3 regions of the Caloranaerobacter ferrireducens genome follow, and region 2 is predicted to be linked to each of the others. Evidence: a T-box and tRNA genes for the amino acid it is inferred to sense, from the RefSeq annotation. Region 2 holds a T-box; the other regions hold tRNA genes.

Region 1 (4,297 bases), on a different contig from region 2:
AATTGGACAAGGAGCTAGTTTAGAGGAAGCAATTAAATCTGTAGGAATGGTAGTAGAAGGAGTAAGGACAACTAAGGCAGCATATGAACTATCTAGAAAATATAATGTAAAAATGCCGATAACGGAAGAAATTTATGGAGTGCTTTATGAAGGAAAAGATGTTAGATATTCTGTCTTTAATTTAATGATGAGAGATAAAAAACATGAGATGGAAGAAATTGTACAGGAAACGGGATTTAATTGGTAGGGACATCGAAAGGATGTCCTTTTTTTGTTAGCATGTCATATTATTTTAATCTTTTCATATATATATAATGTTAAGAACTAAGTCCAACTTCATATTTTTCTGAAAGAAAAATTATACTAAAAATGGAGATTCTTCAATATATTATATAAAGGGGGGAAAATGGATGAAGAATTTCGATATATACAAAGATATTGCTGAAAGAACGGATGGAGATATATATATTGGAGTTGTAGGACCTGTTAGAACAGGTAAATCAACGTTTATTAAAAGGTTTATGGAATTACTAGTTATACCAAATATAGATAATACATATAGAAAAGAAAGAGCTAATGATGAATTACCACAAAGTGGAGCTGGTAGAACTATAATGACAACTGAACCTAAATTTGTACCAAGTGAAGCTGTTGAATTAACTTTGAAAGATAATGTTAAGTTTAGGGTCAGAATGGTAGATTGCGTAGGATACATAGTAAAAGGGGCTTTAGGACATGAAGAAAATAATATGCCTAGAATGGTTACTACACCATGGTTTGAAAAAGAGATACCATTTGAAGAAGCTGCGGAAATAGGGACTAGAAAAGTTATAACTGATCATTCTACAATTGGATTAGTTATAACCACTGATGGTTCTATAACAGACATTGAAAGGTCTAATTATATTAAGGCTGAAGAAAGAGTTATTAGTGAATTAAAAGAACTTGATAAACCTTTTGTAATATTACTCAATTCAAGGCATCCAGATTTAGATAGTACAATAGCACTCAGAGAAAGTTTAGAGGAAAAATATCAAACACCAGTAATTGCAGTTGACTGTTTAAATATGTCTATAGAAGATGTAAATAATATTCTTGAAAAAGTATTGCTAGAATTCCCAATAAGAGAGATTAACATTAATCTACCTGGTTGGGTTGAAGGATTATCTAACAAACATTGGATACGTGAAAATATATTAAATTCAATTAAGGAAACTGTAACAGAATTATATAGAATTAGGGATATTACAAATACATTAGATAAATTTACAGATTGTGAGGCTATTAAAAATGCAACTATATCTGAAATCAAATTAGGTGAAGGAATAGCTAATATTGAAATGGATGTTGAAAATGATTTATTATATGATGTAATAAGTGAAATAACAGGTTATAAAATAGTTGGAGAACATCAGTTATTGGGATTAATTTCAAAACTTGCAAAATCTAAGAAAGAATATGATAAAATAGAAAGTGCGTTAAAAGACGTAAGAGAGAAAGGATACGGATTAGTACCTCCTAGCCTTGAAGAATTAGAATTGTATGAACCTGAAATTTTCAGGCAAGGTAATAGATTTGGAGTTAAATTGCGTGCAAATGCACCAAGTTTACATTTGATTAGAGCAGATATAACAACTGAAGTATCGCCAATTATTGGAACAGAGAAGCAGAGTGAAGAATTACTAAAATATTTACTAGATGAGTTTGAAAATGACCCTTCAAAAATCTGGGAATCAAATATGTTTGGCAAGTCACTACATGATCTGGTAAAAGAGCAGCTTCAGAGCAAGCTCAATATGATGCCTGATGATGCAAGAGCTAAGATTCAGAAAACTCTTCAACGTATTGTAAATGAAGGCGGTGGAGGGCTAATCTGTATCATAATATAATAAGATTATGATATAGATTACAAAATAAATGGGAAGGTTTTACCTTCCCATTTATTTTGTATGAAAATGGTCGGGATGACTGGATTCGAACCAGCGACCCCAAGTCCCCCAGACTTGTGCGCTAACCAAACTGCGCTACATCCCGAGAGTAATACATATTATACACATTTTTTTAGAATTTGTAAAGTTGATATAGAAATTATGATATACTTGATTTACAAACAGAAATAGGTCTTTAGTTATATTTGCATATGAATAACGCTTATTGTTAAAATAATAAAGGAAAATCTTAAAAGATGAAGAAATATAATATAAAGTTTTAGTGTGGTGATATTATGACTAAAGACAAAAGAAAACAAAAAAGAAGAAGACGAAAAAGGTTTAGGATTGGGTTGGTAATAATAGTAGTAATTTATTTATCGTTAAGAATGTTACCAACGTTTTGTGTAACAAATGCAGCTACAGTAATAGTTGAAGAAGGTAGTATTGATGTTTTTGAGAAGGCTAAAGGGATTATTTTTAAGAATGAAGTTGTATATAGGGCGACAACTAACGGTAAAATAATTTTTAATAAAAATGAGGGTGAGAAGGTTGGATTAGGGACTTTGATAGGACAAGTAGTAGCATCTGATAAGGCACATGAAATAGCGGAAGAATTGAATGTTATAAATAAAAGAATTGAGGAGTTAAGCAACAAGCTTAAAACACAGGAGATATTTTCAAGTGATATAGAAAAGAATCAGATTTTTATAGATGAAAAAATAGATATTTTGAGAAAAAATATTTTAGAAGGTAATTTTATTGAAATAAACCAAGTAGCAAAAGAGTTAAAATTAGATTTAGATAAACGTTCAGATTTGTTTGGTAACAATTCGTTAATAGCTAATGATTTGGACAAACTGTATGAAGTGCGTAAGAATTTACAGGACAGATTAAAAAATGCAAAAGCAAATTATTATTCAAAAAATTGCGGTTTAGTAAGTTATACTATTGATGGGTTGGAAGAAATTTATAGCTTAAAGAGTTTATCGAATTTCACTCCTGATAAGTTTAGAATTATAGAAAGGAATATACATAAAGTTAATAACGATTGGGAGGTTACTTCAGGTGAACCAATTTTTAAAATAATTGATAACTATAAATGGTACCTTGTAGTAAAACTAATGCCTGGGAGTAGTATAGATAGATTAAATGAAGGAAAAGATGTATATATAAAATTTATAGAAAAAAATGAAAAAATAAGAGGGAAAGTTTATAAAGTAAATAAAGGTAGTAATGAATACATAGTAATATTTGAATTTGATAGTTATCTATATAAGTTTTATAATGAGAGGTATATTGATGTTGAGATAATTACTGATACTTATTGTGGATTGAAAATACCTAAAAGTGCAATAGTAAAAAAAGACGGAATAGACGGAGTATATATTAAAGATATAAGTAGTATCGTAAAATTTAAACCTGTCAAAATAATAGGACAAAATGATAAATATGTAATTGTGGATGCAGGAAGTAAAATTAAAGCTGGTGATAGAGGAAAAATTGAAATAAATATTAATGGAAATTATGAAAAAAGATATACAATTTCTATTTTTGATGAAGTATTTATTAATGGTAAGAAAGTTAAAGAAGGACAGATTATAGATTAGAGGGAGGGGATTAAAATAATTAATATAAAAGCAAATTTAGAAGAAGTGTATAAAAATATTGAAGAAGCGGCTTTGAAAACTGGTAGAAGTCTAGAAGATATAACATTAATTGCTGTTACAAAAACAGTAGATGTTGATGTGATGAACGAAGCAATAAAGCTAGGAATTAATAATATAGGTGAGAGTAGAGTTCAGGAAATTTTAAGAAAGTATGATTTGATTAAAGATAGCCCTATATGGCATATGATAGGGCATTTACAAACAAACAAAGTTAAATATATTATTGATAAAATAGATTTAATTCATTCATTAGATAGGTTATCTTTAGCACAGGAACTGCACAAAAGAGCAGAGCAACATAATATTTTTGTAAATGCTCTTATTCAAGTTAATATAGCAGAGGAAGAAACAAAGTATGGACTTTATGGTGATGAAGTTATACCTTTTGTCGAAGAAATTATAAAATATCCTAAAATAAAGATAAAGGGTCTTATGACAATAGCTCCTTATACAGAAAATCCTGAAGAGGTCAGATATGTTTTTAGACAGTTAAAAGGACTTTCTGAGGAACTTAAAAAACGGGGATATCCAAATGTAGAGATGAAGTATTTATCAATGGGAATGACTAATGATTATAAAATTGCGATTGAAGAAGGTTCTAACATGGTGAGAATAGGTACAGGAATTTTTGGAGAAAGAAATTATTAGGAGGTATTATCATAATGTCAAATAAAAGTAATAAAATTATCAATAAGTTTA
Region 2 (4,297 bases):
AAAAAAGTTTTAGATTTTAAATACGCAAAACCAATTAAGCAATAAGTTTATTACATGATAAAGGACAGCTAAAAATTTGCTGTCCCTTAATTTATTTAAATTTTCTTAATAAAGTTCAACTATATAAAAATTTATGCATAGATATATTGAGGCTATAAGTTAAGATGGAAGGTGATGGCGATGTTTTCATTTTTAAAGAACTTATTCAACAATACTAAGTTAAAAAGAAACTTAAAACTCAATATGTATCAAATAATTGAAATTGAAAGGGATAAAATAAGATCCATTGTTCATCCGTAATTTTTAAGGCGGTCAATGACCGCCTTAAATTATATCTTTAATCCTTGTCTTTCAAATTCAGCTTTTATTCTTTCATAAACTTCATCTGATGAAATTTCTGTTTTTTCACCTGTACCTCTTAATACAAATTCTACTATGTTTTCACTTGCCTTTCTTCCTACTGTTATTCTTATAGGTATACCAATTAAATCAGCATCATTAAACTTAACTCCTGGTCTTTCATTTCTATCATCTAATAATACTTCAATTCCTTTATCCATTAATTCTTTATATAACTTTTCTCCTAGGTTTACTTGTTCCTCTTTCTTAGTACTAACTATGGTTATTATTACATGATATGGTGCCACTGATAAAGGCCATATTATACCTTTTTCATCATGATTTTGCTCAATTATCGCAGCCATTGTTCTTGAAACACCAACACCATATGACCCCATAACAAAATGTCTCTCTTTGCCATTCTCATCTAAGAATGTAGCATTTAAGCTTTTACTATACTTAGTCCCTAATTGGAATATATTACCTACTTCTATTCCTCTAGCTATCTTCAATGATTCTCCACATTTTGGACATAAATCTCCTTCTTCAACCAATAATAAGTCTTCAACTATTTCCCCTTCAAAATCTCTGCCATAGTTTACATTCTTAATGTGATAGTCTGTTTCATTAGCTCCTACTATAAAGTTTTTCATTTTAGCTACTCTAGAATCTACTATCAACTTAGCTTTTTCACTTATTCCAATAGGACCTGCAAAACCTACCTCAGCTCCCGTAACTTCCTTAACTATTTCTTCATTTGCCATCTCTAATTCATGTTCTCTTACACCAAATAAGTTACATAATTTAACTTCATTAACCTCTCTGTTACCTGGTACTAATACTGCTACTATTTCATCCTTTACTTTATAAATTAATGTTTTTACGAATTTGTCTGCTGGAATATTAAAAAATTCTACTAGCTGCTCAATAGTCTTGATCCCTGGAGTATGAACTTTTTCAATTTCTAATTCAGTACTTTCATTTCCATTTAAATTGTATATACATTGTGCCTTCTCATCTGTTGCAGCATAATCACATTTTTCACAATAAGCTATTTGACTTTCTCCAACATCAGACATAGCCATAAATTCATGGGAATCACTTCCTCCCATTGCACCTGAATCACCTTCAACTACTTTAAACTTTAGTCCACATCTAGTAAATATCTTTTCATAAGCTTTCCACATTATTTCATAAGATTTTTTCATACCCTCTTCGTCTTTATCAAAACTATAAGCATCTTTCATTAAAAATTCTCTACTTCTCATTAAGCCAAATCTAGGTCTTTTTTCATCTCTATATTTAGTTTGTATCTGATAAATATTTAAAGGCAATTGCTTATATGACTTTAACTCGTTTCTTATAAGATCTGTAAAATACTCTTCATGTGTAGGTCCTAAACAAAACTCTCTTTCATGTCTATCTTTAAGTCTAAACATTTCTGGGCCAAATTCATACCAACGTCCACTTTCCTGCCATATTTCAGCTGGCTGTATAGCTGACATAAGCACTTCTTGTGACCCTGCCGCGTCCATCTCTTCTCTTATTATTTGCTCAATTTTTCTCATTACTCTGTATCCAAGAGGCAAGAAAGAATATACCCCTGAAACTAATTTTCTTATCATACCTGCTCTTAACAAAAGCTGATGACTTGGAATTTCTGCTTCTGAAGGTACTTCTCTAAGTGTTGGCATATACATTCTTGACATTCTCATAATATCTACTCCTTTCTTCTTATTTTTTTCTAAATCAAAAAAACCCTCACCCCTATAATCCTAGGGACGAAGGTTCTCCGCGTTACCACCCTAATTGGCCAGATGACTAGCCCTCTCTTAATAGCTAACGGTATTAACCGTCTAGACCTACTAATTTCAGTCTAGAAGCTCAGGGACGGGTTCGATAAACAGTGGGTCAGAAATCTTTCAGCCAAGGATTTCCTCTCTGTAGACCTTGATTATCTACTATTTCCCCTCTTCGCTAATACTATTGATTTTGAAAATTATAATACTAAAAATCTTAATATTTGTCAATTAGTTTCTAAAAATTACCGTTTCTTTATTAAACAATTTTACTGTCACTGTTAACGCTACAGCTATATAGATTATCATCCAAATTAAAACTATACCTATATGCACTGGATTATAGATGGAAACTAACGCCTCTTTAATAATTGAAATTACATTAATTATTGGAATATTAAAATAAACTTTTGGTATTGCTTTTCCATCTAAATACATTGTCAAATAAGTTGGTATAAGCATTATAATTGTTATTGGCGTCAAATATGTCTGAGCCTCTTTAAAGTTTCTTGCATAAAAACTTACTGCCAATTCTAAACTGCTAAAAGTTAAAGTTAACCCTATACAGAATAACCCAATAATTAAAATTGTATTTATAGGAAGGTTGCTTATAGTCCCAAATAAATCTGAATTCAATCTCGTTGCTATAATAAAACCTGTCAAAGATGCTAAAGTAGCTATAATTCCAGCAACAACAACTGTAAAATATTTACCTATCAATAATGAAGTTCTGTTTATTCTAGTCGTTAAAAGAGGCTCAAGTGTCTGTCTTTCCTTTTCTCCTGCACCTAAATCAGTAGCTGCTGGTATTCCACCAACTGCTGACCATATAGTAAGAAACATCGGAAGCATCATAGAAAACATAATAATGCCAAATCCGCCTTCTTTAGCTATCGATATAGCTTTAATATCAACCACCTTAAGTATATTATTATCAGTTCCCAATTCTTTTAATCTTTTAGATACAATAATTTGAGAATAATCATTAATTATTGATTTCAATCTAGGATACGCCATTGAAGATTTTTGACTAGATTCATCATAAATTATTTCAACTGTACCAAATTCATCATTATTTACTTTTTCATCAAAATATTTATCAATCTTTACTATAGCCTTAACCTCAAGTTTTTCCAGAGATTTTTCAGGTTCATCTGTATTTACAATATTTATCCCTTCATGTATAGTTAAGTATTTCAAAAGTCCATTATTATTCTCTGAAATAACTGCTATATTAATTGGTTTTGTGTCCTCCTCTATAATATCAGAAACTCCACTTCCTAATGCTAAACTCAAAATAGGAAATATCAATATTGGTATTATAATACTAGTAAATATAGTCTTTCTATCTCTAAATGTATCCTTTATTTCTTTTTTAAATACTATCCAAATATACTTAAACATCGTTATCCCCCACTAACTTAATAAAAATATCCTCTAGATCCATATTATTGTATTTTCGTGCTAATGAAGCTAATGACGATATCTCCACCATCTTACCCTTATGAATTATACCTACTGTATCACAAAGTTTTTCAACTTCTTTCATTGAATGACTGGAAAAAATAATGGTTTTCCCTTGTTGCTTTAAGTCCATTATAAACTCGTGTACCATATTAACAGCAGTTACATCTAAACCAGCTGTAGGTTCATCAAAAAGCATTATATCAGGATCATGTACTATACTTCTAGCAATTGCCACTTTCTGTTTCATCCCTTTTGAAAATTTACCTACTCTTCTGTCAATATATTCTTCCATCCCAAGCTTTTTTGCTAAAAACTCAACTCTTTTTTCAATTTCTCTTTTGTCCATACCATTAAGCAATCCAAAATATTCTATATTTTCCCTAGCTGTCAATCTATCATAAAGTCCTGTTTCTCCGCCAAAAAGTATTCCTATCTGCCCTCTTGCACCTTCTGGGTCATTAATAATATCATAACCATTTAATCTAGCTGTACCAAAGGTCGGTTTAAGTATTGTCGCTAATAACCTTAATGTAGTAGTTTTACCTGCTCCATTTTCACCTAGTAACCCAAAAACTTCTCCCTTACTCACATTAAAAGATATACCTTTTACAGCTTCAACCTCTTTAAATTTCTTTCCTAAGTTCAGAATTTCTATCAATCATATCCCCCCATTACTTTTTACACAAAGTACA
Region 3 (4,297 bases), on a different contig from region 2:
TGAAATTTGGTCACAGATTTTATCAGGATGTCCTTCAGTAACTGATTCTGAAGTAAATAACCATTTTCTCATCTTCATACCTCCCATACAATATGAATTTTAAATTTAAAATTTTAAATGTTAAATATTAAATTCAACATTAAATATAGATAGAGTTTACATGGTTATTATTAGCAATTATAGTTTTTTTATGTTATATCATAAGTTGTCAACTCACAGGTGATGGTTATTAGTTAGTAGTCATTAGTCTATTGACTATCGACTATTGACCAATTTCAACATATCGTGTCATCTGTAGCAGAGTATCTTCCATAGTAGCGGAGAATTAATTCTCCGCTACAAAAAATTTTCAATTTTACATTTCTCTGCCCCAGCACCTAGTACCCAAAATTAAAAAAATCCCCTTCCAAAAGGAAGAGGTAATACTCTGAATTAAACCTCATCTTTCAGAATCTACATTCTGTGGGACTTAGCACCGTGTAACTTTAGTTACCGGTTGCCGGGTTTCACAGGGCCCATTCCCTCCACCACTCTTGATAAGGTATCAAGATTTTTATTAAATTGTCCTCAAAGTATAATATCACAGCTTGCAAACTAAGTCAACAGTTTTTTCTTCATTTTTCATAAAGTTTATAATCTAACTGTCGTCAGTATTTTTCGTCATTGGCTATTCGTCATTCGCCATTCGCTTCTTGTCTTTATTTGACGAACAGCGAAAAACGAATAGCGAACAGCGATTTATTTCGCATTTTTTCCTGTCCCCTGTCCTCTGTTCCCTGTCTTCTTTTTTATATCTAGTACCTAGTACCTAACTATCTACATCAATCCAACAACTTGATTACTTAAAATAAAAACTATTAATCCGGCTGTAAATACACCTGCCACAATTGCTGGAAAAGAATATTTGAAATCTATATTAAACAAAGTCGCTGCTACACATCCAGTCCAAGCACCAGTAGATGGTAATGGTATTGCTACTAAAAGAAATAACCCTAAAGCACTATATTTCTCAACTTTTTTACTTCTTTTTAAAGTCCTTTGCTTAATCCAGTCTACAATTTTACCAAACATCTTCGTCCTTCCAAAATAATCAAATAAAGGTTTCAATAACTTAAGCAAAAAAGGTACGGGTATTAAATTACCTATAATACTTAATACTGTACTATGTACAGGTGTAAAACCCATAGCTATTCCAAGTGGTATCGCTCCTCTTAATTCAAAAATAGGTGCAGCAGCAACAAGCATTACAATGAGTTCATCCTTTAAAACTTTTAAAGTTTGCACTAACATATAAATCACCTCGTTCTATATTGGTTATTCGTCGCTCGCTATTCGCTTTTCGCCTCTTGTTTTCGATCCATCATTTGCAATTTGCGTTTCGAACGACGAACAGCGAACAACGAAAGACAGCACTATAATAAATTATATAGTATGAAGAAAAAAATAGAAATATTTTTTCGCAATTCTACATTGGTTATTTCATAATGGTAAGAATTAGAACCAAATCTTGGATTTAAATAAATTTAGGAAGATTTTGCCTATATCCATAAACGGAAATTATATTCAAAATTATCCACAATTTAACGAAGTTTATAACGACTCTGGCATGTAAGCATGCCAGAAAAAGTTTCAATAAAATCAACATTAATTTTTTTATATAAGATTTTATTATAATTTCCTATGAATTATAAAGAAAAACTAAGAATTAATTAGAATTTCTAATGTAATTTCAATTGATTGGTTGTTAACAGTATTGCAAGTTAACTCAATATGTTTTAAAATAACATTCGTGACAAGTCAACGGGGTGTGGCGCAGTTTGGTAGCGCACGTGGTTTGGGACCATGGGGCCGGGGGTTCGAGTCCCTCCACCCCGACCAGAAAAAAACAGCTGAGAATATTCTCAGCTGTTTTTTTGTTTTGTAATCCTTTTGTAATCTAAACCTTAGCTAAATAGTATATAATAAGTATTACAAACAAATCCATTTAATACAAACATTACACACAAGAAGAGGAAGGATTGATTACATGAGAAGAATAGTAGGGGCAATAAGAAAAGCAGTAGAAGAATTTAACCTTATAGAAGATGGCGATAGAATTGCCGTTGGAGTTTCAGGCGGAAAAGACAGTTTGACTCTATTATATGGATTAAAGATATTCCAAAGATTTAGTCCAGTAAAATATGAATTAGAAGCTATCACTTTAACTTTGGGTTTTGAAGATTTTGATTTATCTAAAGTAAAAGAATTCGTAAAAGAAATTGATGTCCCATATACTATAAAAGAAACCCAAATAGGTAAAATTATTTTCGATATTAGAAAAGAAAAAAATCCTTGTTCGCTTTGTGCGAGAATGAGAAGAGGAGCCCTGCATGACCTCATGAAAGAAAAAGGTTTAAATAAACTAGCTCTAGGACATCATGCAGACGATGCCATCGAAACATTATTCTTAAGCATGTTTTATGAAGGAAGAATAAATACTTTTTCACCTAAAACTTATATGTCCAGAAAAGATATTACAGTAATCAGACCTATGATATATGTTACAGAACATCAAATAAAAGGAGCTGTTAAAAAACATAACCTACCTACTGTAGAAAGTCCTTGTCCTGCAAATAGAAATACCAAAAGAGAATATGTAAAACATCTTATGAAAAATGTATATAAAGATATTCCTCAAGCAAGAGACAGACTTATTACAGCTATCAAAAATAAAGAACAGTTAAATTTGTGGTTTTAGTGACTGGTTACTGAATTCAAAGGGGGATAACTATGAATAGACTTTTCAAAAAAGTAGTTTCATATATAACTAGTGGAATAATCATATTTTCGAGCTTGTCTCTAAGTTTTGCAGACAAGCCAATACTGATCCACGAAAGAAAAACTGTAGAAAATATTTCAAGTGGTATCATACATGAACACATTCAAAAATTTACCTCTGACGGTTGGTGGAATATAAACGTTTTAAGAGTAAATTTAAAAGATAAATACACTAGCTTAGATGTTCTTTTTAATGAAGAAGGAATCTCTAAAAGAGAAACCCTATCTAACATGATAAAGATTTCCCAAGCTGTTGCAGGTATCAATGGTGATTTTTTCTCAACAGCTAAAAATTCCTTTCCTTTAGGAGTTGTCATATCAAATGGAAAGATGATTTCATCTCCATCATATCAATGGGATAAACTGCCTATATTTGCAATAGATAAAAATAATCATCCTTTTATATCCTTCTGGAAGTGGGAGATCAAAGCAGTTCCAGAAGACGGACAACCTGTTATCCTCTCTGCAATAAACAAATCAAGTGACAAATATGAAGAAGTCATTTTATACGATAAAAAATGGAGCTTAAAAACCATAGGAAATACTTATTTTGACGATATGATAGAAATTGTAGTTGAAAAAAATACAGTTAAAGAAATAAGAATTAATGAACCTCCTATCGATATGCCAAAAAACGGCTACATATTAACTGGGCGTGGAAGAGTTAAAGATATACTCCTTAATAATTTCAAAGTAGGTAAAAAAGTAAAGCTTGAAATAAATACTACGCCAAACTACGAAAACATAAAAACAGCTATAGGCAGTGGAACCTATATTGTTAAAGATGGAAATATTGCAGATTTCACATTAAACATAAAAGGTAAACACCCAAGAACAGCACTAGGAATTAACAAAAACAAAGATGAACTTATTCTCGTAACAATTGATGGTAGAGATGTTTCATACAAAGGCGTAGACCTAAATACTTTAGCTGAAATTATGATAGATTTAGGAGCATATGAAGCAGTTAACCTAGATGGTGGCGGTTCTACTACCATGGTACTAAACCCACAATACGAAGAAAATCCTATTGTTGTAAATCGTCCATCAGATGGTAAAGAAAGAAAAATATCAAACGGGATAGGTATATTTAGTAATGCTCCGAAGAGAAGCTTAAGCTATATAAAAATATATACTGATGATACTAACATATTTGTTAATACATCTAGAAATTTTTATATCAAAGGATTTGATAAATATCATAATCCTGTTAATGTAGATATTAATAGAGTAACATTTGATATTTCAGGTATACAAGGCAAATTTAATAAAAACACCTTAATTCCTAAGAAGTCAGGAAAAGGCAAAGTAATAGCTAAATATAGAGGTAAAAAAGCTGAAATTGAAATAAATGTTTTAGACGAAGTAAAAGAACTACAATTCGGCTTTGATAAGTTCCATATAGATGTAAATAGTCAAAAAGATTTAACTGAAATATACGGAAAAAATGATGAAGGCTATACAGCAAAAATAAATCCAA

What was found. A T-box is a leader RNA that pairs with one kind of tRNA and senses whether it is charged. The one in region 2 lies ahead of BFN48_RS11430 (proline--tRNA ligase), so its partner is inferred to be a tRNA-Pro.
Region 1: it encodes a tRNA-Pro, which carries the amino acid that the T-box ahead of BFN48_RS11430 (proline--tRNA ligase) is inferred to sense. The anticodon was not compared.
Region 3: it encodes a tRNA-Pro, which carries the amino acid that the T-box ahead of BFN48_RS11430 (proline--tRNA ligase) is inferred to sense. The anticodon was not compared.

Annotation. Positions count from the first base shown of each region.
Region 1 is NZ_MDJR01000003.1:176,640-180,936, forward strand. Features, by position in the region: gene BFN48_RS06975 (NAD(P)H-dependent glycerol-3-phosphate dehydrogenase) at 1-247, shown strand, start outside; gene spoIVA (stage IV sporulation protein A) at 411-1,889, shown strand; tRNA gene BFN48_RS06985 (tRNA-Pro) at 1,957-2,034, opposite strand; gene BFN48_RS06990 (biotin/lipoyl attachment domain-containing protein) at 2,225-3,538, shown strand; gene BFN48_RS06995 (YggS family pyridoxal phosphate-dependent enzyme) at 3,584-4,246, shown strand; gene BFN48_RS07000 (cell division protein SepF) at 4,261-4,297, shown strand, end outside.
Region 2 is NZ_MDJR01000011.1:9,568-13,864, forward strand. Features, by position in the region: gene BFN48_RS11425 (DUF881 domain-containing protein) at 1-45, shown strand, start outside; gene BFN48_RS11430 (proline--tRNA ligase) at 330-2,054, opposite strand; T-box leader at 2,114-2,323, opposite strand; gene BFN48_RS11435 (ABC transporter permease) at 2,370-3,542, opposite strand; gene BFN48_RS11440 (ABC transporter ATP-binding protein) at 3,535-4,263, opposite strand; gene ispF (2-C-methyl-D-erythritol 2,4-cyclodiphosphate synthase) at 4,277-4,297, opposite strand, start outside.
Region 3 is NZ_MDJR01000004.1:166,631-170,927, forward strand. Features, by position in the region: gene metK (methionine adenosyltransferase) at 1-72, opposite strand, end outside; SAM riboswitch class I at 437-543, opposite strand; gene BFN48_RS08065 (COG2426 family protein) at 817-1,290, opposite strand; tRNA gene BFN48_RS08070 (tRNA-Pro) at 1,802-1,878, shown strand; gene BFN48_RS08075 (tRNA 2-thiocytidine biosynthesis TtcA family protein) at 2,027-2,737, shown strand; gene BFN48_RS08080 (phosphodiester glycosidase family protein) at 2,770-4,297, shown strand, end outside.